4 regions of the Clostridium cellulovorans 743B genome follow, and region 3 is predicted to be linked to each of the others. Evidence: riboswitches for the same ligand, from Rfam matches in the RefSeq annotation. Region 3 holds a riboswitch; each other region holds the start of a gene.
What was found. Region 3 has a riboswitch for S-adenosylmethionine ahead of CLOCEL_RS10780 (homoserine O-succinyltransferase). Riboswitches for the same ligand answer to the same signal wherever they lie in the genome.
Positions count from the first base shown of each region.

Region 1: it holds a riboswitch for S-adenosylmethionine, as region 3 does, so the genes downstream of both, metK (methionine adenosyltransferase) here and CLOCEL_RS10780 (homoserine O-succinyltransferase) in region 3, are expected to answer to the same signal.
Region 2: it holds a riboswitch for S-adenosylmethionine, as region 3 does, so the genes downstream of both, CLOCEL_RS17345 (trans-sulfuration enzyme family protein) here and CLOCEL_RS10780 (homoserine O-succinyltransferase) in region 3, are expected to answer to the same signal.
Region 4: it holds a riboswitch for S-adenosylmethionine, as region 3 does, so the genes downstream of both, CLOCEL_RS05390 (C45 family autoproteolytic acyltransferase/hydrolase) here and CLOCEL_RS10780 (homoserine O-succinyltransferase) in region 3, are expected to answer to the same signal.

Region 1 covers NC_014393.1:3,733,353-3,739,654, reverse strand. Annotated here, with positions in the region: gene mreB (rod shape-determining protein) at 31-1,053, shown strand; gene yyaC (spore protease YyaC) at 1,278-1,805, opposite strand; tRNA gene CLOCEL_RS15235 (tRNA-Val) at 2,100-2,175, shown strand; tRNA gene CLOCEL_RS15230 (tRNA-Thr) at 2,183-2,258, shown strand; tRNA gene CLOCEL_RS15225 (tRNA-Tyr) at 2,262-2,346, shown strand; SAM riboswitch class I at 2,497-2,596, shown strand; gene metK (methionine adenosyltransferase) at 2,673-3,848, shown strand; gene recD2 (SF1B family DNA helicase RecD2) at 4,274-6,302, shown strand, end outside.
Region 2 covers NC_014393.1:4,248,744-4,255,045, reverse strand. Annotated here, with positions in the region: gene CLOCEL_RS17355 (flavodoxin domain-containing protein) at 162-704, opposite strand; gene CLOCEL_RS17350 (MalY/PatB family protein) at 755-1,930, opposite strand; gene CLOCEL_RS17345 (trans-sulfuration enzyme family protein) at 2,078-3,211, opposite strand; SAM riboswitch class I at 3,394-3,496, opposite strand; gene cysK (cysteine synthase A) at 3,995-4,930, shown strand; gene CLOCEL_RS17335 (IS982 family transposase) at 5,289-6,230, opposite strand.
Region 3 covers NC_014393.1:2,553,385-2,559,686, reverse strand. Annotated here, with positions in the region: gene CLOCEL_RS10795 (ligand-binding sensor domain-containing protein) at 1-994, shown strand, start outside; gene CLOCEL_RS23675 (DUF2752 domain-containing protein) at 1,144-1,584, shown strand; SAM riboswitch class I at 1,649-1,752, shown strand; gene CLOCEL_RS10780 (homoserine O-succinyltransferase) at 1,837-2,760, shown strand; gene CLOCEL_RS10775 (DUF1540 domain-containing protein) at 2,843-3,022, shown strand; gene argB (acetylglutamate kinase) at 3,318-4,172, shown strand; gene argF (ornithine carbamoyltransferase) at 4,194-5,126, shown strand; gene CLOCEL_RS10760 (flavin reductase family protein) at 5,233-5,820, opposite strand; gene CLOCEL_RS10755 (hypothetical protein) at 5,833-6,108, opposite strand; gene CLOCEL_RS10750 (pseudouridine synthase) at 6,257-6,302, shown strand, end outside.
Region 4 covers NC_014393.1:1,302,672-1,308,973, forward strand. Annotated here, with positions in the region: gene CLOCEL_RS05370 (TIM-barrel domain-containing protein) at 1-713, shown strand, start outside; gene CLOCEL_RS05375 (hypothetical protein) at 1,246-1,884, shown strand; gene CLOCEL_RS05380 (hypothetical protein) at 2,065-2,709, shown strand; gene CLOCEL_RS05385 (LytR/AlgR family response regulator transcription factor) at 2,702-3,385, shown strand; SAM riboswitch class I at 3,544-3,646, shown strand; gene CLOCEL_RS05390 (C45 family autoproteolytic acyltransferase/hydrolase) at 3,946-5,622, shown strand; gene CLOCEL_RS05395 (S66 peptidase family protein) at 5,616-6,302, shown strand, end outside.

The DNA of each region.
Region 1 (6,302 bases), 1.2 Mb from region 3:
CTTTAAAATATAATAGGTAGGAGTGGTTTTATGTTCTTTAAGGTCGGTACAGACCTAGGAATTGATTTAGGGACAGCAACAGTTTTGGTATATATGAAAGGAAAAGGAGTAATACTTAAAGAACCATCAGTAGTAGCTGTAAATAAAACGACTAGACAAGTTTTGGCAGTTGGTGAAGAGGCTAGACAAATGATTGGAAGAACACCAGGGAATATTGTAGCAATACGTCCATTAAGAGATGGTGTTATTTCAGACTACGACATTACGGAAGTTATGTTAAAGGCCTTCATGAAAAAAGCAATTGGTAAAAGAAGGATTTCTACACCTAGAGTAGTTATATGTATCCCTTGCGAAGCTACAGAGGTTGAAAAAAGAGCGGTTAAAGACGCAGCGACTAATGCGGGAGCTAAGAAAGTAAAGCTTATTGAAGAGCCACTTGCAGCAGCCATTGGCGCAGGGATAGATATAACTAATGCTAGTGGAACTATGGTTATAGATATTGGTGGTGGAACTACTGATATTGCAGTCATTTCTTTAGGTGGAATGGTTGTAAGAAAGTCTATAAAAGTAGCTGGTGATACTTTTGATGAAGCAATTATAAAGTATGTAAGAAAAAAGCATAAGCTAATGATTGGTGAGAGAACAGCAGAAAATCTAAAGATAAATGTAGGATCAGCTTATAAAAAAGATGTTGAAAATACTATGGAGATAAAAGGTAGAGACCTTATAACAGGGTTGCCAAAGAATATTGTAGTAACCTCTGAGGAGATGAGAGAAGCACTTTCAGAGTCAGTAATGGCTATTGCTGATTGCGCTCATGCTGTTTTAGAAAGAACACCACCAGAACTTGCATCTGATATTGCAGAACAAGGTATTTATATGACTGGTGGAGGCGCGTTACTTAACGGGCTTGATAAATTAGTTGAAAAGGTTACTAAAGTACCTGTATATGTTGCAGAAGATGCAATCTCTTGTGTTGCATTGGGAACTGGTGAGGTGCTAAAATATATTGAAAAATTAGATAGTACAGGCAGTGATATTGCTATAAAATAAAAAAGGCTATTACATAATGGAGTTTTTCATTATGTAATAGCTTGTTTTATTAATATATATGTTCCCAAAATGGTAGTTCATAACTTATAATAATTGCTTAATGTTAAATGAAGCTTTAGACATAGTTTTATTTTTGGAACTTATATGATTAAAAAAGCAAATAATTATAAAAATATGTTATAGAAGAGACGAGAAATATTTTGTTTCAAAATGTTAATATCTTATTACAGTTTTTTATATAAACTATAAGCATAAATAAGAGTATCTGTAATGACTTCAGCCATATCCATTATTAAGTCTAATCTAATATTTCTATTAGTGAATAATTCGTTATTATCGCAGCTATCAACTATACCTATTATGGATATATCACCAACATCGGGCAAAGTCTTGCCGACACCTTTCCCAGGATGTATAGGGAATGGTCGTATTTGAATTTCTCCTATGTTATCACTACTACCTAAACAAGCATCTATTCCTATAACTGAAGCTTTAGGATGAAGACATTTTATCCTTTTAACACTTTCTTCTAAGTTAAGGGCGTGTATAGGATTCTTTATGGTGCCATAAACTGGCAGGGGGAATAGCTTTTTCTTTAATAAAGTACCTACCAATGGACCAAGACAATCCCCTATACACCTATCAGTGCCAATACAGATGATAATAGTATCATTAGTTATTAGGTCTTTTAAAAAATCTCCGAGTTCACAATATGCACTTTGGTTTAAATAATTAGCTCTAGCTTTTTTCACCTATAACACCCCCATTAACATATATATGTTGGTAAGAATGTTAATATTAGAATTGTGCAAAAATAAAATCATTGTATTAGTGAAAAACGTAAAAAACTATAAAAAAAATAAAGGGAAAAGTATTATAAAAATATGTAAGTTAGTGTCTAAAAATAAGAAAAACATAGTAAATGGTAGATATATTAATGTAAAAAGGTTAAATGGGTGTTTTTCGGCTTGATAAAGTTTCTTAACCAATGTATACTATCTTATGTTGGCACGAGAGTGCAGACGAAATGGTGTAAGAGTATAAATGGGAGCATAGCTCAGCTGGGAGAGCATCTGCCTTACAAGCAGAGGGTCACAGGTTCGATCCCTGTTGTTCCCACCATTAATACGCTGGCATGGCTCAATTGGTAGAGCAGCTGACTTGTAATCAGCAGGTTACGGGTTCAAGTCCTGTTGCCAGCACCACACGGAGGATTTCCCGAGCGGCCAAAGGGGGCAGACTGTAAATCTGTTGTCTCTGACTTCGATGGTTCGAATCCATCATCCTCCACCAAAAAAGATGCTAATTTGTTAGTATCTTTTTTTATTGTATGAAAAAATTACCTGTATTTTAAAAAAATACATTAAATTGTTTGTTTTAATAAATATTGACAAATATCTATTCGATATGATAGAATCGTAATTGTTGAAAATAAAATAAAAGTACTTATCAAGAGAGGTGGAGGGAAAAGGCCCGATGAAACCCGGCAACCAGTGAAATCACTAAGGTGCCAATTCCTGCGATTTAATTTGCAAGATAAGGGGAAATGTAATTATTACCTCTTCTTACGAAGAGTTTTTTTTATATATTATATAGATTAAAAATTAGGAGGTTATACTATGAGAAGATTATTTACTTCTGAGTCTGTTACTGAAGGACATCCAGATAAAATGTGTGATCAGATATCCGATGCAGTGCTTGATGCTATATTAGAAAAAGACCCTAAGGCAAGAGTTGCTTGTGAAACTGCAACTACTACAGGAATGGTTATGGTTATGGGGGAAATTACAACTTCATGCTATGTTGATATTCCTAAGCTTGTAAGAGAAACTGTAAGAGAAATTGGATACACTAGAGCAAAATATGGTTTTGATTGTGAAACTTGTTCTGTTCTTACATCTATAGATGAACAATCAGCAGACATTGCTATGGGTGTTGATGAAGCGTTAGAAATTAGAGGAACTAGTGTTGATGAAATAGAATCTGTAGGAGCAGGAGATCAAGGAATGATGTTTGGTTTTGCTACTACTGAAACTCCAGAATATATGCCTATGCCAATTGCTATGGCTCACAGATTATCAAGAAGATTAACAGAAGTTAGAAAAGAAGGAATCTTGGATTACTTAAGACCAGATGGAAAAACTCAAGTTACTGTTGAGTATGAAGACAATAAACCAGTAAGAATTGATGCTATTGTTATTTCAACACAACACGGTCCTGAAGTTACTCAAGAGCAAATAAGAACAGATTTAATGAAACATGTTATAAAAGCTGTAGTTCCAGAAAATCTTTTAGATGATCAAACTAAGTATTACATTAACCCAACAGGAAAGTTTGTTATTGGTGGGCCACAAGGGGATACAGGCCTTACAGGAAGAAAGATAATAGTTGATACTTATGGTGGTTATGGAAGACACGGTGGTGGTGCTTTCTCTGGAAAGGATCCAACTAAGGTTGACAGATCAGCTGCTTATGCTGCAAGATGGGTTGCTAAGAATTTAGTAGCAGCAGGGGTGGCAGAAAAGTTAGAAATTGAAGTTGCTTATGCAATTGGAGTTGCACATCCAGTATCTATCGAAGTTGATACTTTTGGAACAGGAAAAATTTCAGATGATAAAATTGTTAAAATAATAGGTAAAGTATTTGATTTAAGACCAGGTGCTATCATAAAACAATTAGATTTAAGAAGACCAATTTATAAGCAAACAGCTGCTTATGGACATTTCGGAAGAACAGATTTAAATCTTCCATGGGAACAATTAAACAAAGTTGAAGAGATAAAAGCATTATTATAAAATAAATAAAAAATCAAAGCTAGCAAGGTGGAAATTTCCTCTTGCTAGCCTTATTTTTTATGTGGAAAATTGGAATTATCAGCATCTAATAAAGCTATGGTGTATTAAAAAAAGATTAGTTTAGATTGAGTATGTAAAAAGCATCAAGGGTAGAAGGTTAAAGATGGAATTCTTCAAAGATTTTAAAATTAAATTTGAGGAACTATAAATAATTGGTAGAGGCTCAAATATGAACTCTTTAAATAGATAAGTATAGTTGTGGTATAATTATAAATATGATCAGGTTATTAAACAGAGTGTATATGTTGCATCTTAGCATACTTATTTGAATAAATAAGTTTGTATGTAGTATTGGAAATTAACAAACTGCTAAATGAGAGGTGCTTGATGTTACATATGGGACAAAATGAGCTAAGGTGAGTGAAATGATAGAAATTCAAGGTACTGTTGAAGCTATTGTCTTTCAAAATGAAGATAATGGATATGTAGTTGCAACAATTAAATATGACGATAATAAAGCTACGATTGTAGGGGTTATACCTTATATAGTAGAAGGTCAAACCTTAAAGCTTAAAGGTCAATGGATTAATCATAAGAAATTTGGACAGCAGTTTAAGGTTGAGGAATGTGAAGAGGTATTACCGGATTCTGTTATTGGTATTGAACGATATCTTTCTTCAGGAGTAGTTCAAGGAATAGGACCAGTGACAGCGAGAAAAATAGTTCAGCATTTTGGAAATGATGCTTTGAGAATTATGGAAGAAGATATTGAACGGCTTAAAGAAATTGAAGGAATAGGCGCAAAGAAAATCAAGGTCATAGCTGAGTCTTTTGCTACTCAAAGAGATATAAGAGCTATAATGGTGTTTCTTCAAACTTATGGAGTCACCCCAACTCAATGCAATAAGATTTATAAAAGATTTGGCAATGCAGCTATAGAAATGGTGAAAAATAATCCTTACATATTGACAGAGGAGATAAGTGGAATAGGGTTTAGAACAGCAGATAAAATAGCTAGGAGTCTAGGCATTGAACTTAATTCACCTTACAGAATTCAGAGTGGCATAATATATTTAGTAAAACATTTTTCTTTGCTTGGCAACACATACATGCCTCTTCATAAATTGATAAGTGAGGGAAAAGATATATTAAGTGTTGATGCCCTTGAAATAGAAAAAAATCTACAGGAATGTATCTTAGATTTAAAGCTAAAAGTTGAGGAATTTAATCAAGAATTGTGCGTGTTTGATCTTCCTTATTATTATAGTGAACTTTCAGTAACCTCAAAACTTTTGACTTTAGCAACATCGTCTTATGATGAACTTAAAATAGATATAGATGTAGAGATAAAAGAGTTTGAAGAAAAAAATAATATAGTATTTGCAGAATCGCAGAAAGAGGCTGTGAGAGGTGCTATAGAAAATGGAATTGAAGTAATTACAGGAGGACCAGGGACTGGCAAAACCACGATAATAAATTGTATAAACAGTATTTTTGAGAAGCACTCATTAAAGATTTCTATGGCAGCACCTACTGGAAGAGCTGCAAAGAGAATGACAGAATCTACAGGGAGAGAAGCTAAAACCATTCATAGATTGTTAGAATTAGGGTTTAGTGAAGATGAGGGAAATTCAGAATTTATTAGAAATGAAGAATCTCCATTAAAGTGTGATGTGTTAATTGTAGATGAAGCATCGATGATAGATATTATGTTAATGAGCAATTTACTAAAGGCTGTGGAATTAGGAACAAGAATTATTATTGTTGGAGATGTAGACCAACTTCCATCAGTAGGACCAGGTAATGTCCTTAGAGATATTATAGATAGTAATGCTGTAAAGGTAGTTAGATTAAAAGAAATATTTAGACAAAGTAAAGAGAGTATGATAATTGTAAATGCTCACATGATAAATAATGGGAAAATTCCAGTGTTGAATTCAAAGGATAAGGATTTCTTCTTCATAACAAAGGAATCGCCAAATGATATACTTGAAGAAATAAAAGGGTTAATATATAAAAGGTTACCTTCTTTCAATAAAAAGTGGGATAATATAAAGCATATTCAAATTTTAACCCCAATGAGGCGAGGCGTTCTTGGTGTTGAAACTCTCAATGGACAATTACAGGAAATCTTAAATCCTTATAGCAGTATAAAGAAAGAAATTGAATTTAGAAACACTGTTTTTAGAATTGGTGATAAAGTTATGCAGACTAAGAATAATTATCAAATAAAATGGGAAAGAATATCTGGAAATGGTGAATATGATGGAATGGGGATTTTTAATGGTGATATAGGATATATTGACGATATTGATGAAGAAAATAATAGATTGCATATAATTTTTGATGATGAAAGATTAGTAAAATATGAAGATTGCTATTTTGATGAACTGGAACTTGCATATGCTATGACTATCCATAAAAGTCAAGGTAGTGAATTCCCAGTAGTAATTA
Region 2 (6,302 bases), 1.7 Mb from region 3:
TCAAGTGATGATGAAGTGTCTATTTATTTCCAAAAAATAAAAAGTTGCAACTAATTTTTAAGTTGAAAAATATCATTAAGATGTAAGAATTGATTAGAGAACCATAAAAAGAGGGATACTCAGTGTACAGGTTTATGTACTAGAGATAACCCTCTTTATTTTTATTTGCCTAAGGCTTCTACATAAGAAATTAGCGGATTAATAGTATTAATATCAGTAAAATCGGCCTCTTGATTTTTAACTGCTAGCATACCTTTTTCATCAGCAGTTAGTTCACCAGATTTTTTCTTTGCTATCATTTTCATAAACATTGCCATCATAGGTTTATGAAGGAGATTTAATTTCTTATAATCCATTCCTCCACGAAGATTGAAAACCTTAATTGCATTTTGCATTTGAGTCGTTAAGTTTTTTTCAACAATAGGTTTAAAAACGTTTGGATCTTCAGTAGGAGAAAGTCCAACAGTAAAAACAATGAGATTTTTTCCTTTTAGTTTATCAAAGTTTTTGGTAATAAGAGATATGCCGCTGATTCCGCCTGCATAGAGCCCGCCGCCATGTATTATAGTATTATATTCTAACAGTTTGTCGGAAGAAATTTTCGAGCTGTCAAATAAGTCAGCTCCAAGTTTATTTGAAATCCATTCGGCATACTTTCTTGTGCTACCGTATTTTGACTTATAAGTTACAATTATTTTATTCAAAGTATCACTCCTTAAATATTGTCAATATGTATAAAGCCTTACAATAAAGATTATACTTCTTTTATAGAAATTTCAAGATTAAGTAAAGCTTTTTCTAAAATAGAACGTGGGCAAGCTATGTTTATTCTTTGAAAGCCTGTAGCATCATCATCAAACATTGTACCAGCATCTAGCCATAACTTAGCTTTTGTTATAATTAAATCATTAAGCTCCTTTTCGTTAAATCCTAAATCATTAAAATCCAGCCAAACAAGATAAGTTCCTTGAGGCTCTATCAGTTTTACCTTTGGTAGTTTTTCATTTAAAAATCTTCTAAGAAAATCAAGATTTCCTTGAAGGTATACTAAAAGATCCTCAAGCCATGGTCGACCTTCAGCATAAGCAACTTTGCATGCAATTAGACCTAAAGTATTCAATTGACTATAACCAGTTTTAGCTACTTCACTTTTAAACCTACTTTTTAAATCTTTGTTAGGAATAAAAATATTAGATACTTGAAGTCCTGCAAGATTAAAGGTTTTGCTAGGAGCAGTACAGGTAACTGATATTTCTTGGAATTCTGGTTTAAGATTTGCAAATACTTCATGAACATATGGTTTAAAGATAAAGTCAGCATGAATTTCGTCTGAAACTACTATAACATTATGCTTTACACATATATCGCCTAATTTTATAAGTTCTTCTTTAGTCAAAACTCTTCCTACTGGATTATGGGGATTGCATAATAGAAAAAGTTTAACTTTATTATCGATTATCTTTTTTTCAAAATCCTCAAAGTCTATTTCATATTTTCCATCATTATAAACAAGACTGTTATTTACAAGAATTCTTCCATTAAGTAAAACTGTACTTGAAAATGGATAGTAAACAGGTTTTTGTATAAGTACTGCATCACCTTCTTCAGTAAAAGCACGAATTGCTGTATTTATGGCAAAGACAACTCCAGGTGTTTTTACCAGCCATGGTTTATGAACTTCCCAATTAAATGAAGTTTTGAACCAATTTTGCAGGGTTTCAAAATAATCGTCTTTAGTGTCAGAATAACCGAAAATGCCATGATTACTAGCTTCCACTAATGCATTTATTACCTCGGGAGGAGTTTTAAAATCCATATCTGCTACCCAAAGGGGTAAAAGATCCTCAGGCATTCTTCTTTCTTTTGCAAAATCATATTTAAGGGAATTTGTATTTTTTCGATCTATTATTTCATTAAAATCATATTTCATATTATCAACTCCTAACACAATTTATTATCTCAGGTAAATCATAAAATAAAAGTTATTTCAAGTTATAATTACAAAGATTTGTAGTTATAACTTGAAAAAGTGTACTTATAGTTGGAGGCTTTAAAAGTTAAAAATCTAGATAAAATCTTAACTTAGTGCCTGTTCTAAATCTTTTATTAAATCATCAGCAGATTCAATACCAACAGAGAGACGAAGAAAACATTCGTTTATGCCCTTGGATTCTCTTTCTTCCTTTGGTACGTCAGAGTGGGTTTGTAACATAGGATAAGTTATCAGAGTTTCTACCCCTCCTAAGCTTTCAGCATACAATATTAGATTTACTTTTTCTAAAAGTTGTTTTGCAGTTTCTTCATTTTCAACTTCGAAGGAGATCATTGAGCCAAAGCCTCTACTTTGATTTTTAGAAATTTCATATCCAGGGTGCTCAGGTAAGCCTATATAGTAAACTTTTTTAACTTTAGGCTGTCTACACAGCCAATCAGCGATAATTTTTGCGTTCTCCTGTTGCTTTTCCATACGAATTGATAAGGTTTTGATTCCTCTAATTAATAACCAACTGTCAAAAGGAGAAAGGGATGCACCAGTAGTTTTACTTATTACTCTTAGTTTTTCTAGAATATCTTCGGTAGAAGCTACTAAAAAACCTGCAAGAGTATCATTATGGCCACTTAAAAATTTTGTTCCGCTGTGGACTACGATGTCTGCTCCAAGTAAAATTGGATTTTGAAGATAAGGAGATAAGAAGGTATTATCTACAATTAATAATAAGTTATGTTTTTTAGTAATTTCAGCAACTGCTTTAATATCTGTAACTTGCATTGTAGGATTTGATGGGGTTTCGATAAATATTGCTTTTGTAGTTTTTCTAATATATTTTGTTAAGTCTGTATCTTTTGAAGTGTTGACTACATCAAACTCAATTCCGTTCTTCTTTGAGATAAGACTAAACAATCTGTGAGTTCCCCCGTATAAATCATCGCTTATGATAAGGTGATCTCCAATTGAAAATAACTCCATAAGTGCTGAGATTGCTGCCATTCCTGTTGAAAAAGCTACAGTTCCTTTTCCCTGCTCTAGGTCTGTTATTATATTTTCAAGGTGCTCTCTTGTAGGATTTTGGAGCCTTGAATAATCATAACCTGTACTTTCGCCAACAGCTGGGTGAGCAAAAGTTGCAGATTGATATATAGGCACGCTTATAGCACCTGTATAATCTAAATTTTTTCTATTACCGTGAATACATACTGTTGTGATATCCATAAATAATTCTCTCCTTCTTATAAAAGTATGAACATTTTTTCGAAATTATGTTCCTAGATATTTAAAAATTAAATTAGTTTTTACATCATAATAATTGAAAATATTTATATAGTTAAAAAAAGTCCCCATCTGGTTAAAGATGGAGACTTTTTTACAAAAATCCGTTTATATGAAAATATCCATCCTCATCTCTCAGATTTAAATCTGCTGGATTTAGCACCATCACTATAAAGCATGGTTGCTGAAACGTCATAGGGCCAGTCCCTCAGTTTCTCTTGATAAGGCATATTATTAAGTTTTAAAGATAAATGTTATTTCATAGTAATGTTATAAGTTTTATATGTTTAATTATAATTGCAAACTTAAAGTATGTCAATAAAGAATTTCCATAAGTTATATTGTTTTTTAAGACGTTAGTATATTTTTTTCATGAGACTTAAATAATAAAACTTATATGAGGTTTTTGATAAAGAATCTCTATAGGGTATATACATTTCTTAATACGTCCATAATGCTCGGCTAAAATTTAATAATGCAACTTATCTATATGTTAAAAGATTATTAGTTTTTAGAAAAAAATAATAAAAATCAGAGTGTTTAGATAATAATAATTGCATAGATATATGGTATTAAAAGATTATTTAAAAAAATACAAAACATAGTAAACATATATGAAAGATATTTCCTTATTGACATATAATGATATTAGATTTATAATTAATCCATACTAAACCTATAAGAATTATAAAATGGATTTATAAAAGTATGAAGGAGTGAATGTTTATGTCTAAAGTTTATAAAAGTATTACTGAGTTAATTGGAAAGACTCCATTAGTAGAATTAAAAAATTACGGTAAAGTAAAAGGTATAGATGCTTCTATAATCGCTAAGATAGAATTTTTTAATCCAGCAGGAAGTGTTAAAGATAGAATTGCAAAGGCTATGATAGAGGATGCGGAAACTAAAGGTCTTTTAAAAGAAGGCTCAGTTATAATAGAACCTACTAGTGGTAATACAGGAATTGGCCTTGCATCTGTAGCTGCTGCAAGAGGATATAGAATTATTTTAACTATGCCAGACACAATGAGTATAGAAAGAAGAAATCTTTTAAAAGCCTATGGTGCTGAACTTGTATTAACAGAAGGTGCAAAGGGAATGAAAGGTGCAATAGAAAAAGCTAAGGAACTTGGAGAAGAGATTCCAAATTCATTCCTCCCAGGACAATTTGTAAACCCTTCTAACCCTAAAATTCATAGAGAAACTACAGGACCGGAAATATGGGAGGACATAGATGGAAAAGTTGATATTTTTGTTGCTGGTATCGGAACAGGTGGAACTATAACAGGCGTTGGAGAATTCTTAAAATCAAAGAATCCTGATGTAAAGATTGTGGCTGTAGAACCAGCAGCTTCACCAGTACTTTCAAAGGGTACACCAGGACCGCATAAAATACAAGGCATTGGTGCCGGGTTTGTACCAGATGTTCTTAACAAGGGAATATATGATGAAATAATAACTGTAGAAAATGAAGATGCTTTTGAAACAGGACGCGCTATTGCGAAAATAGAAGGAATATTGGTCGGAATTTCATCAGGAGCAGCTCTTTGGGCAGCAACTGAGCTAGCAAACAGACCTGAAAATCATGGAAAGAACATCGTAGTTCTTCTTCCTGATACTGGTGAAAGATATTTCTCAACACCTCTTTTCGCAGAAAACTAAAACTAATAACAGGAAGATAGATGCAGTGGCAATAAATGCATCTATCTTTTTATGTTTATAAGAAGATAATGCGTAAGAAATAATTGAGAAATTTTTAAGAGATATCAGTTTTATTGATAAAGAGACCTGAGCAGTAAAGCGTCCAATAACTATGTCAAATAGTTATGAGTTTCCATGTAATCCTACATAAATAAATTGGAGTGGTACAGGAAAATGAGCTATATACAAGAAATGGTGGTTCAAATCAATAGTTAAATTAACCTGTTGTGCTAGCAGATAAGTTTTCATTAAAAGGATATTTATACCATGATTTTAGGCAGTCCTATCCTATTGTCTCATATACTGTTTTTGGAAATTATTATCCGAATACTAATTCTTTAATCTTTGATATTTCTATACCTATATTAAAAAATTTATTTATAAAATAGCAAAGATTATGAGCTAATATTTTATTTGATATTCTTGTGGCAAATCCCCAAGTTGATTTTGTAAGAACCCTCTGCATATTTAATTGCTCGGAGAGCTGAGAAAAAGTAGTTTCTACTCTACGACGAGCCTTGAATATCAACTGCCTAAAAGGTTTTAAAAGTTTAGTTTTACTATTGTTACGATTTATTGTTAAAAGACGAATGTACCTTGTTTCTTTTAATTGCGAAGCAACTTTTTGACCTATATATCCTTTATCACCTATTAGTATATCAATCTCTGAATTAGCTGTGAGTTCCCAGACGACATCTCTGTCATCAATATTTGCTGCTGTTACAGTAAAATCTGTGATATAGCCATCGAGGGCTACTAAAGCATGTAATTTGAATCCATAATATGTTTCTTTTTTCGAAGCGCATCGCCCGTAGGCAGCCTCCGGCTTAAAAGCTTTATGGAAATGAGCTCTCCCAAACTTACACACAGGAATTGGCATACTATCTGCAATTCTCATTCGGTCATATTGATAGTTAAGAAATTTCGTTAACTCTTTACGAATTTCATCAATGACTCGAAATAATGACTTTCTAACTCTATGAAACCTCGGCCTACTACAAAAGTTGGGAAATAAGTCTCGTAGGTTTTTAGAGCAAAATCCAAACCATGCTTTTTCAGAGTCAATGGTTAAGAGTTCACCTACTAAAGAAATCGTAATTATTTCGCTATCAGTCATTACTGATTTAGCGATGTTACGACGATTTTTAATAAATGTTGGAGTTACTTTTTGGTAAAAGTCATCAATTATAACATAAGTGACAACAATAAAATCTTTTAAGTCATTTATTGTTATGGTAGAATCTTTATTAAACTCTGGCATATAGGTTAGCCTCCTATCATTAGATTAGTGGTGTTTTTTAATGATAGGTTAGCAAATATGCTGGAGTTTTTC
Region 3 (6,302 bases):
TACTAATGTTCAAAGTGGAGAATATCGATTTTTAGTAAAGGGCAGAAATAATTTAGGACAGTGGAGTGAACCTATTTCTATACCAGTAAAAATAAGTACTGCCCCTTGGAACACTTGGTGGGCACATCTTATATATATAACTACTGCTATAATGGTTATATATTTTATATGGAATCGTGTTAAAATTTTAGAGGGAATAATAAATCAAAGGACTATTTTATTAAATAATAAGTTAAAAGAAAATAAAACTCTATATGATAAATTGATTAAATATGAGAGAAGCAAAAATAATTATTTCATAAACTTATCCCACGAATTAAGAACACCATTAAATGTAATCTTATCAACATTGCAACTTATCTCAAACCTAAATGAAGGTGAAAAATATATAGAAAAACCTAACTTGAATAAATATGTTGATATTATGAGTAGGAATTCTTTAAGATTGCTAAAAGTAATAAATGACCTAATTGATGCATCAAAAATAGAGAATGGTGATTATAAGCTTACTATTTCTGAAGTTGATATTGTTTACCTTGTAGAAGAAGTTGCTTTATCCATGAAGGATTATATAGAATCTAATAATATTGACCTTATAATAGACCCTGATATAGAGGAAAAATTAATTGAATGTGATAGAACTCAAATAGAAAGATGCATTGTTAATCTACTTTCCAATGCAACAAAATACTCTAATAAAAATGGCTCCATATGGGTAACAATACTTGATGATGATACAAAGGTTCGAATTTCTATTAAAGATAATGGGATTGGAATAGCACCTAAAAATCATGATATTATTTTTGAAAGATTTGGACAAGTTAATAATAGTGAGTCTAATAAAAAAGGCAGTGGTATTGGCTTAAGTCTTGTAAAATCACTTGTTGAACTTCATAATGGAACTATTGACTTAATAAGTGAAGAAGGTAAAGGTAGCGATTTTATTATATCTTTACCTGTAAGACAAAACAAAACTAATAATAAAATCTTATAATCTAATTATTATTCATAAAAACATTCCTCACTCTAAATAATTTATAGTGAGGAATGTTTTTTTAAAAGAATTTATATTATGTTTATGTCACTAAAATTTTTCTATTTGAATCGAAAGTTTGTTATAATTAAATATACAAAAGTTTAAGAATGGAGACTATTATGCACAAAAATATAAATAATCTAACTCCTAACAAAATAGCTATACTAAGAATATCGTTACTTGTTTTGCCTATTATATCTATTTTTATTTTTTATCTTTTAAGATACTACATATTTTCTGTTGTAAAATTATTACCCCAATGTACATTTTATGAAAAAACCTCACTATTATGTCCAGGATGCGGTATGACACGTAGTATCTTAGCATTATTTCGTGGTGATATATTAAATTGCTTAAAATCAAATGTAGCAACTATGCTTATAGTTATATTTGGATTCCTTAAATATTTAGAGTTATTAGCTCTTTCATTTAATAAAAAACTTTTTTTATTACCTAGATATCCAAGCTTCTACTGGCTTGGGTTAACATTACTAATACTTTATTGGATCCTTAGAAATATCGAATTTTTTTTATTTCTTAAACCTTAATTATAAAGCTTTTGTTTACAAAGTATGTTTTTTATTGTATAATTTTTTTTAATTACATTTATCAACGTCATCAAGAGAGGTGGAGGGATTAGGCCCTGTGAAGCCTCGGCAACCTGCAAATGAGTGCAAGGTGCTAATTCCTGCGGACAAGCGTCTGGGAGATGAGGTGTTTTATAGTCATTATGTGACAATTTCCTCTATTACTCCAATGTAATAGAGTTTTTTTATGCTATTCGTTGAGGAGGAGTTAATATGTGTCCAGTTATTTTACCAAAAGATTTACCAGCTACTGCTACACTTATAAATGAAAATATTTTTGTAATGAATCACGAACGAGCTCAAAGTCAGCAGATTCGCCCCTTAGAAATTCTCTTTTTAAATTTAATGCCAACAAAAATTGTAACTGAAACTCAAATATTAAGATTGTTAAGCAATTCCCTTATTCAAATAAATGTTACGTTCTTGCAAACTTCAGATTATACAAGTAAACACACTCCAAAATCTCATTTGGATACTTTTTATACAACTTTTGAAGAAATAAAGGATAAAAGCTTTGATGCTTTAATTGTATCCGGAGCTCCAGTAGAAAATATGGAATTTGAAGATGTACAATACTGGAATGAACTAACACGAATTTTCGATTATGCTGAAGCTAATGTACAATCATCGCTATTTATCTGTTGGGGAGCACAAGCAGCCTTATATTATTATTATGGAATTGATAAAAAACCATTAGAGAAAAAAATGTTTGGTATATTTGAACACGAAAATTTAGATAAAAATTCGCCATTAATGAGAGGCCTTGATGATGTATTTTATGCACCACATTCTAGGCATACTGGTAATAGTATAGAGGATATAAAAGAAGTAAGAGATTTAGAAACTTTAGCTTATTCAAAAGAAGCAGGTCCACTTCTAATTACTGATAAATCAAAAAGAAAGGTATTCATAACAGGTCATCCTGAATATGATGCTGAAACATTAAGTTTAGAATACTTCAGAGATATAAATGCAGGGCTAAAAATCGAAACTCCATTTAATTATTTTGTTGATGATGATCCTGAAAAAGGTATTAAAGTTACTTGGCGCTCAACAGGAAGTATGATTTATAATAATTGGATAAACTATTATGTATATCAAGAAACGCCTTACAATCTCAAAAGAGATAAAAAGTAACCAAAATAGCTTCTAAAATCTACACATATATTTTTGTTTTGAGCAAATAATATAATGTAAACTTTTTTAGGAGGTGTGTATCATGGATAATAAAATTAGATTATCAAATGGACATAATAACAGTATAGGTTGTATTGTAAATGAATGTAAATTCCATTCAAGAGATAATTACTGTGAACTTGAAAGAATTAATGTTGTTAAACACGAGGCTACAGCAAATACAGTAGAATGTACTGATTGTGGAAGCTTTGAAAAAATGTAATGGGTGATAGCTAAATATAAAATGAATGACTTTTTATATTTATTCTTAGCAACGACATTTAATAAATTGCTAAAATTGAGTGTTTTTAACTTGCGATATGAATAATAATAAAATGCATTGTATATATATACAATGCATTTTTTATATGCTACAATATAAATACAGGATAATTTAACAATTAACGCATTGAATAATTTCTTTGCTCAAATAGATTCAATATATATTTGAATTGGATATAACCTATTATCAAAAGTATATTGATAATAGGTTTTTACTATGAAGGAGGCAAAATAAAATGAAGACAACTGCAGATAAAGCATATACCTTGATAGAAGCACTTCCGTATATAAAAGATTACTATGGGAAAACTGTAGTTATTAAATATGGTGGCAATGCTATGAAAAGCGAAATGCTTAAAGATGCTGTAATCAATGATTTAATACTAATGAGTTGTGTTGGTATCAACGTAGTACTTGTTCACGGTGGTGGTCCAGAAATAAATCATATGCTAAATAAAGTTGGTAAGGAACCTAAATTTATTAACGGCTTGAGATATACTGATGAAGAAACAATTGATATAGTACAAATGGTTTTAGCTGGAAAGGTAAATAAAGATTTAGTCTTCCGTATAAATTCTAACGGTGGGAAAGCTATTGGACTATGCGGAATAGATGGAAACATGATAATAACTGAAAAAGTTAAAAGTGAAGAAGATTTAGGCTATGTAGGAGAAGTTAAACAAATAAATACAGAAATCATAGATAACTCTTTAAAAAATGGATATATGGCTGTTATAGCAACAGTTGGTGTTGGTGAAGATGGTAAAACTTATAATATCAATGGTGATGTTGCAGCAGCAAAAATAGCCTCAGCACTTAAAGCTGAAAAGTTAATACTTTTAACTGATGTTCCTGGACTAATGATGGATCCTAAAGATGAAAATACATTGATTTCTAAGTTAAAAGTTGGTGAAGTTCCACTTCTTATGGAGGACAAAATAATAAGTGGGGGCATGATTCCTAAAATAGAAAGTTGTGTTGAAAGCGTTAGAAATGGTGTTCGTAGAGTTCATATATTGGATGGAAGAACTCCTCATTCTATATTAATAGAATTATTTTCTGATGAAGGCATAGGTACAATGATATACTAATGGCGAAGGGGAGGCTAAAAAATGAAGGCAAAGGATTTATTGACATTAAAGGATCTTTCAAAAGAAGAAATCCTTGAAATTATAGATTTAAGTGAACAATTAAAATATGAAACAAAACATGGAATAGAACATCACTATTTAAAAGGTAAAACATTAGGAATGATTTTTAGGAAACATTCTACAAGAACAAGAGTTTCCTTTGAAGTAGGTATGTATCAATTAGGTGGATTTGCTTTATTTTTAAACTCTAGTGATATTCAAATGAGCAGGGGAGAAGCTATTGAAGATACAGGTAGGGTACTTGCTCGTTATTTAGATGGAATCATGATAAGAACCTTTGACCAAAGAGAAGTTGAGGAACTAGCTGCTGCTTCGAGAATTCCTATAATAAATGGGCTTACTGATGAAGAGCATCCATGTCAAGTTCTTGCGGATTTATTGACAATAAAAGAAAATAAGAGAAAATTTAAAGGCCTAAAAGTTGCTTTTGTTGGTGATGGACACAATATGGCGAACACCTTAATGATTGGTTGTCTTAAAGTCGATATGGATTTCAGCATTGCAACACCAAAAGGATATGAAACTAAAGAAAAAATCATAGAAGCTGCTAGGCTTGTTGAAAAGGACTCCTTAGGTACTCTTACTATTACAAATTCTCCGGAAGAGGCTGTTAAAGATGCTGATGTGGTTATAACAGATGTTTGGACTAGCATGGGACAAGAAACAGAGAAGAATCTTCGAAAGGAAATTTTCAAAAGCTATCAAGTTAATAAACAACTTATGAGCTTTGCAAAAATTGATGCTATGGTGTTACATTGCCTTCCAGCTCATAAGGATGAAGAGATTACTACTGAAATTTTTGAAGAACATCAAGAAGAGATTTTCGAAGAATCAGAGAATAGATTGCATGTTCAAAAGGCTGTATTAGTAAAATTAATGGGAAAAAATAACTAGTATTTTAATCTCAAAGCTTTAGAGTTATAAAGCTTTGAGATTATTTTTTGTATATTTGAATAAAAGCTTGAACTTATTTTTTATCATTAAATTGCTCAATATTAGTTTATTTTTTTTCTTTCCTTTTAGCTTTTTTAGTCACTGAAAATCCAAAACTACCTATAGCTTTGCTATTCAAACCATAATATTCACCATGAGAATATGAAATTAAGTTAGCCTTCTCAAAATGTATTTTACCATTATCGTCTATTAAATCTTCTTCAACTTTGGCAGTTTTAATTTCTGCAAGAAAAAGATCATGACTACCAAGAGGAATAATATTCTTAACTTCACATTCTAAGGCTACAGGAGCCTTTTTTAATGATGGTACAGCAATGCTTATTCCTTCTTCTAATTCTAAATTGAAATGCTTAATTTTATCAATTTTTCTACCACTTCTCACTCCACAGTAATCCACAATTTTAACCATATCCTTTGTAGGAAGATTCACTACAAATTGCTTAGTATCTTTTATATTTTCATAAGATAACCTTTCAGGTCTTATTGCTACAGAAATCATAGGTGGATGAGTGCACGCAATTCCAATCCATCCAACAGTAAATACATTTACTTTATCATCAGCATCTTTTGATGTAATCAATACTGATGGAACTGGATTTAGCATAGCACTACCTTTAAATACCTTTTTAGCCATTATTAAACTCCTTTAAATGTCAATTAATTTATACACCCTAGCTATAGATTCTACCACATATGCACTGATTTTGGGACTATTTTCATCTTCAATTTCAATAATTTTATGATCAAAATTTATAAAATAATCTTTTTTTAAGTATTCCTTACTAATTAAGTTTTTCATAAGTTTTAAATGTCCCTCATTAATAGCTTCATTTTTCATATCTATTTTCTCAACTGTAATAGTAACTGTAAGTGTATCTATGTCGATCATATCAAATTCATTTTTTAATTCCAGTAATTTCAATTAAATCACCATTCCTTTCACTGATTATATTGCATCATTTTCTTTATTGAATACGATATCATTGAAGAATGTAAAATAAAATATTGTAAAATTCTAAGGATATGTTTACAATATTAATAGTTCTAATTTATTATAAAGGTGATGTTTAATGGAACGACTACAAAAATATATGGCTAAATGTGGAGTTGCTTCAC
Region 4 (6,302 bases), 1.3 Mb from region 3:
AAGGACAAGGGAACCGTGATGTGTATCTGCCTATAGGAAATAGTTGGTATCAGTTTATGGATAGCAGAAAGCCACTTTTGGATGCAATTGAAGGTGGCACTACATTAAATATCGATGCGAGTATAACTGATAAAAATGCATGGGATCCAAATCACATACCTTTTACGGTACCACTTTATGTTAGAGCTGGAGCAATAATTCCTACAATAGAACGCGAAAGATATGTTGGAGAATTAAACAGTAAGGGCCTTCCTAATCCAATAACTTTAAATATTTATCCATGCAATGAAGGGGTAAAAGGAACATATACCATGTACCTTGACGATGGAGTTAGCCGTTCTTCTGCTGCAAAGACTATCAATGGTGATGAGGTTGCCAATGAAGAATATAGACAAACAGATATTACTCATCAGTATATTAGTAATAATGTTAGAGAGATAATTATAGAACGCAAACATGATAAATATACTCCTAAATATGAAACTTATTTCTTTGTGGCAATACTTCATGATGATAAAAAGACTCTTAATAAAGTTACAATAGGAGAAGAAACTATAGCTAAGATATCAAATGGAACTTTAGGTGAAAGGTCAAGTACCTTAAAAACTTCAGCTACTAACAGTTGGTACTATAATGAAGAAAATCATATAAGTTATATAAAGGTTTTTGATACTGATAAATTAATCAACATAACAGTTGAATATATGAACTAATACAAATAAAGACGTAAAATCTCTGAAATGAACAGAATTAATTGTTCATTTCAGAGGTTTTTTATGTAGTAACAATTGAGCAGTGTTACTGTTGATTGTTTCCAGTCAATAAAAAGATTATAGTGATATATTATAATTACCTACTATGTATAACAAACCAACTATTATAGTTCATAAACGAAATCAATTATTTTTCCTTTTCCTAAAACTCTTCCACCAGTTTGAATAAAAAAAGTATTGCCTTTTTAACATGGTCTTTAACCCATTCATATGCTTCTTTATTGATAGTGGGCATTCGAATTAATAATCTATAATTTTCTCCACGTTTAAGTCCTTTAATTTTTTTATCAAATACATATTCTCCTGAAGACAAGAGATTATTTCCATTTGTCCATCCATGAACTAAAGAAAATTGCTATATGTGCTATGAATTTGTAGTTCATGCCAACCTAATTGTGTTTCATTTTATAAGTAATATAATGGGAATATATCAAGGAAATACAATAAAGGATCTATTAAGGAGGATTTAAAAATGGAGAAATCAAAAAAACTATTTGTTATTGGAAAGAGACCAACAAGGACAATGATAATTGTTACAGCTGTATTAGCTATTATTGCAGGGCTAGAAGCAGGTTTCTATTTATGCAAACTATGTAAGGTGGAGGATTATAAAATATCAGCACCTATAGTTATTTTAGCAACTGCGGCAATCTTTTTCTTGATTTATGTTCCAACAATAGCAAACTGTATAAAACATTGGGATATAAGTGAAAAGTATATAGAGCTTTACAGAGTTAATAAGTATGGGACTCAATGGAAGTATGTATATGGCATATTAATTGGTAAAGAAGAAAAGTTTGCAGACAAAATAGAATTAAGTGAAATTAAAAGTATCAAGCTTTATTGGACTACAATGTTTAGTTATATGGTAATGATGATGCACCCTATTTTTTTCCGCGTCACTTTAAAAGACGGAACCGTTATAAAGTTTCTTTCATTAGTAACTTCAAATGATAAAAATTATGTAGCAGCTGTAAAACATTTAAAAGAAAAATGCAATATAGAAATAGAGGATGAGCATGATTTGCTATCTGTAATAGAGGATCCAAATAGAAGCCTTAATGAATATATAGATGAAATTGAAAGAGCAAGTGTTAAGGCTAAGAGGTAATTCAAAGGAACTCAGCGATGAGTTCTTTTTCTTTTTAGAATTTATGGATTTAAGATGCAAGCATTATTGAGAGTTATATATTTTAAGAAATTACAGACATGAGCAAATGTTGCATTTAATGTATAATAAAGAATGAGATTGAATTAAAATACATAAATGCAACTACAAAGGAGTGATTGATTGAAAAAGTCAAAGAAATTATTTGTTGTTGGAGATAAAAGTTCAAAGACTGGAATAATTTTTATTTCGTTAATAACATTTTTTTTCGTAGCAGTACAAATCGGAAATAGTGCCAATACTTTAATAGGATTCAATAAAAATTGGGGCATTTTTGCAGGAATTTTATTTGTGATAATAGGAGTTTTTGAAATACCTGTAGTGGTAGCAACGTGGAAACATTGGGATATAAGTGAAGAGTACTTGGAATACTATGATAACAATGATTATTTCCAGCAATGGAGATACTTAATTAGTATTTTCAAAGGCAGAGAGGATGTCTGTGCATTCAAAATTAGATTAACGGAAATTAAAAGTATTAAAATCTATTGGAATAGGCAGTATGCACATTATTCAACTATAAATTATACGATTTATTTCGGTGTAGCTTTGAAGGATGGGTCGATTTTAACTTTTCGATCATTAATTGGTTCAGATAAAAAGGGGTTTTTAGATGCCTTAAATTATTTAAAAGAAAGATATTTTATTGAAATAGATGATGCGTATAACGTACTAGGTGTACTAGCAGATCCTAACCAAAACCTCCATGAATATATCCAAAAAATCGAAAAGAATAGATTTTTGGGGGAGGGAATGAAGGATGATTAAGATTATTTTAAGTTTAAAAAATCAAGACTTAAAGAGCCTTTTAAAATCTGAAATTCAAAAATCTTTAAGGGATTATCCCAAAAAGATTATTTTTGCTCATGAGGATTATATTAAAGATGATTCAAATAGCGAGAACTTATTATTTTTCTTTGAATTAGTGGATAGCAGTGATATTAAGAAGGCTGAGCTGATGAAGGAAAGAAATGAGGCTGATTGTATTATTTTCTTAAGTGAAGATGAAACTTTAGTTTTTAAATCCCTAAGGGTAAAGCCTATACAGTTTATTCGTCTGAATAATTTTGATGAAGATTTCAAGAATATGATTGAAGTATTAATAGACTACTTACAAAATACCGATAGAGTATTAACTTTAAAATCTGGGACAACTATCTTTAGACTTAATGTGAAAAGTATTATTTTTATTGAATCCTTTGGGCATTATTTATCTTTCCATGCTATTAATGGAAATTATCAAGTTAGAGGTAAGCTATCAGATATTATAGAAGAAATCAATAATCCATATTTTATAAGAACTCATAAGTCTTATATTGTTAATATTAGCTTCGTGGAAAGGGTATTATCAGATAAGTTGATCTTAAAGAGTGATCTTGAGGTTCCAATAGGAAGAAATTTCAAGGATGAAGTTATAGAAAGTTATCATAAATTTGCTACATAGAATACAGGTACATTAACTATTATAAGTAAATGTGAAAACATATTGACAAAATAGAAAAATGTGGTTATAATAAAACACATAAAACATATAAGTTTACTAGAGAAAAGTATTAAGGAACTAAAGTAAAAAAAGCCCTTTTAAAAAAAATGATATTATTAACCTTATCAAGAGAAGCCGAGGGACTGGCCCTAAGACGTTTCAGCAACCACACTTTAAAGTGATGGTGCTAAATCCAGCAGATTAAATTCTGAGAGATGAGGATGAATTTTTAATTAGACTGTTTTTATGAACAATATCCATCTAATTCAGATGTTTTTTTTTTATAAATAACATAAATTCAAATAACGTCTTACATTGAATCCATATGGCGCTTATAAATTTAATTTAGATTTTCAATTTTAATATATAGAATTTCAAAAGTAGTTAAATGTTTTATAAAGATATTTGCTTTAGAAAGAAGTTGTTCCTAAAAGTTTAGATATAGATTCACCTTTCACCAAGGATATTAATATGATATTAGTATGCAAAAAGTGAAAGTGGAGAATCGGGGTGTCTATGGAATGGTAAGGAGCAATAATAATTACCAAGGCAACAGAAACTACCGGAGTAAAAAGGATTATCAAGAGACGAGCGGTTATTCTAGTAATTATCAAAGTAGTAGAAGTTATAAAGGCAATAATGCTCAGCAGAATAACGATGTCCAGCAAAATGGTAATGCTGAGCAAAGTAACAATGCTTACAGAAGTAATAATACTCAGCAAGGCCACAACAATATGCATCAAAGGAACAAAACTAAACAAAGCAACAATACACAGCAAGGTAGTAAAAAAAATCAAAACAATAAACCTTATGAAGGCTATCAGCAACGTAAAAGTAAGAATTGCCCGGACAATATTCATTATTTTGGTAAAGGCTACAGATTTGAGAGAAACGGTTGGATATATATTCACATTGAAGGAGAACCATATAAGCGTGGTTTTCAGCATGGATTCTTACTTGCAAAAGAAATTAAGGAAATTATGGATAACTTAAAGTTCCTAACTTACTGGAATACAGGTAAGGAGTGGAGTTTTTTTGTTAAGGAAGCAGAAAGACAGTTTACGAATAGGCTTGATATAGAGTATTTATATGAAATAAAAGGTATAGCTGATGGCGCATATAAGGCAGGGGTACAAGTAACTTGGCAAGAAATTCTTGCATGGAACGGTTATGGTGAACTTATAGATTTTTGGTGGCCTTATAGGAATAATGGGGTAGTTGGTAGCAATTTAGCAAGAGCCAAAGGCCGTTGTTCAGCTTTTATTGCCACTGGTTCTGCTACAAAAAATAAAAAAATACTTTTAGCACATAACACTTGGGAGAACTTTGAAACTGGGCAGTATCTCAATATAATTATAGACATTGTACCTAAAAGAGGTAATAGGATTTTGATGCAGACGGCTCCAGGATATATAGATAGCTTTAGTGATTTCTTTGTCACAGGTTCAGGACTTTTAGGCGCGGATACAAGTATTGCTGGTTTTATGAAATATAATCCTAACGGAATCCCTCAGTTTGTGAGAATTCGTAAGGCTATTCAATATGCTGATGATATGACTGGTTTTGTTGATATTATGAAGGAGAGAAGCAATGGTGGATACACTAGTATGTGGCTCCTAGGAGATATAAAAACTAATAAAATTCTTCGATTTGAACAAGGTCTAGAGTACTATAATGTAAAAACTTTGGAGGATGGCTATTTCATTGGATTTAATGCACCAGAAGATCCGAGAATCCGCAATTTAGAAGTGGAAAACAGTTGTTATACAGATATTCGTGATCATCAAGGAGCAAGAAGAGTTCGACTTACACAACTACTGGAACATCAGTTAGGAAAGTTGGATATAGAAGCAGCAAAGGATATTTTAGCTGATCATTATGATGTTTACTTAAATCAGAGAATACCGTCTTCTAGAACTATTGATGGTCATTATGAATTGGATGATCAAAAGTATCCAAGTCTTGCAGGGTCACCACCACCATTTTCACCTCAAGGCACATTAGATGGGAAGATAATAGATAGCGATCTCGCTAAGATGATGGCATTTTGTGCTAGGTGGGGAAATTCCAGTGGCATGCCTTTTATTACTCACGATTATTTTGCGAATCATCCTCAGTGGAATCATTTAAAGGGGCATCTTAAGGATAGATTTACTGAGAAGTGGAGCAAGTTCAGGGTTGGTGAAGGTGGATGTTAAAACCTAAAAGACTTAAGACTGGGGATACCATAGGTATTGTGTCGCCTGCAACAGGAATGGATAAAAGTGATATCTGGCGAGCTGTTGAAGCTTTTGAAGGCTATGGTTTTAAGGTGAAGGTGGGGCAACATGCTTACGATAATTATTACTATCTTGCAGGTTCAGACAAAGCTAGAGCAGCGGATTTAAATACTTTTTTTGCTGATCCATCAATCGATGCAATCTTCTGTAGCCAAGGCGGTTATGGTTCCCCAAGAATACTAGATGAAATAGATTATGAAGTTATAAGACAGAATCCTAAGATATTTATAGGTTACAGCGATATAACTGCACTTCATCTTGCAATTTATAAGAAAGCAGGACTTGTGACCTTCCATGGACCTAATGCCACTGGAATTTATGGTGAATATGCCACAAAATACAGAATGGGATATCTTTTCAAGGCCCTTTGCTGTGAGCGGCCAATAGGGAAAATTATAATGGCTGATCCAGATAAATATCTAGTTAAGGTTACTCCAGGAAAAGTAAGTGGAAAAACTATAGGTGGGAATTTATCATTGATCTGTGAGCTTATTGGTACTCCTTATGAAGTTAATACGGAAGGAAAAATATTATTTTTAGAAGAGATTGGCTCGGATATTCAAGATATAGACAGTAGATTGACACAGCTTTTGAACACG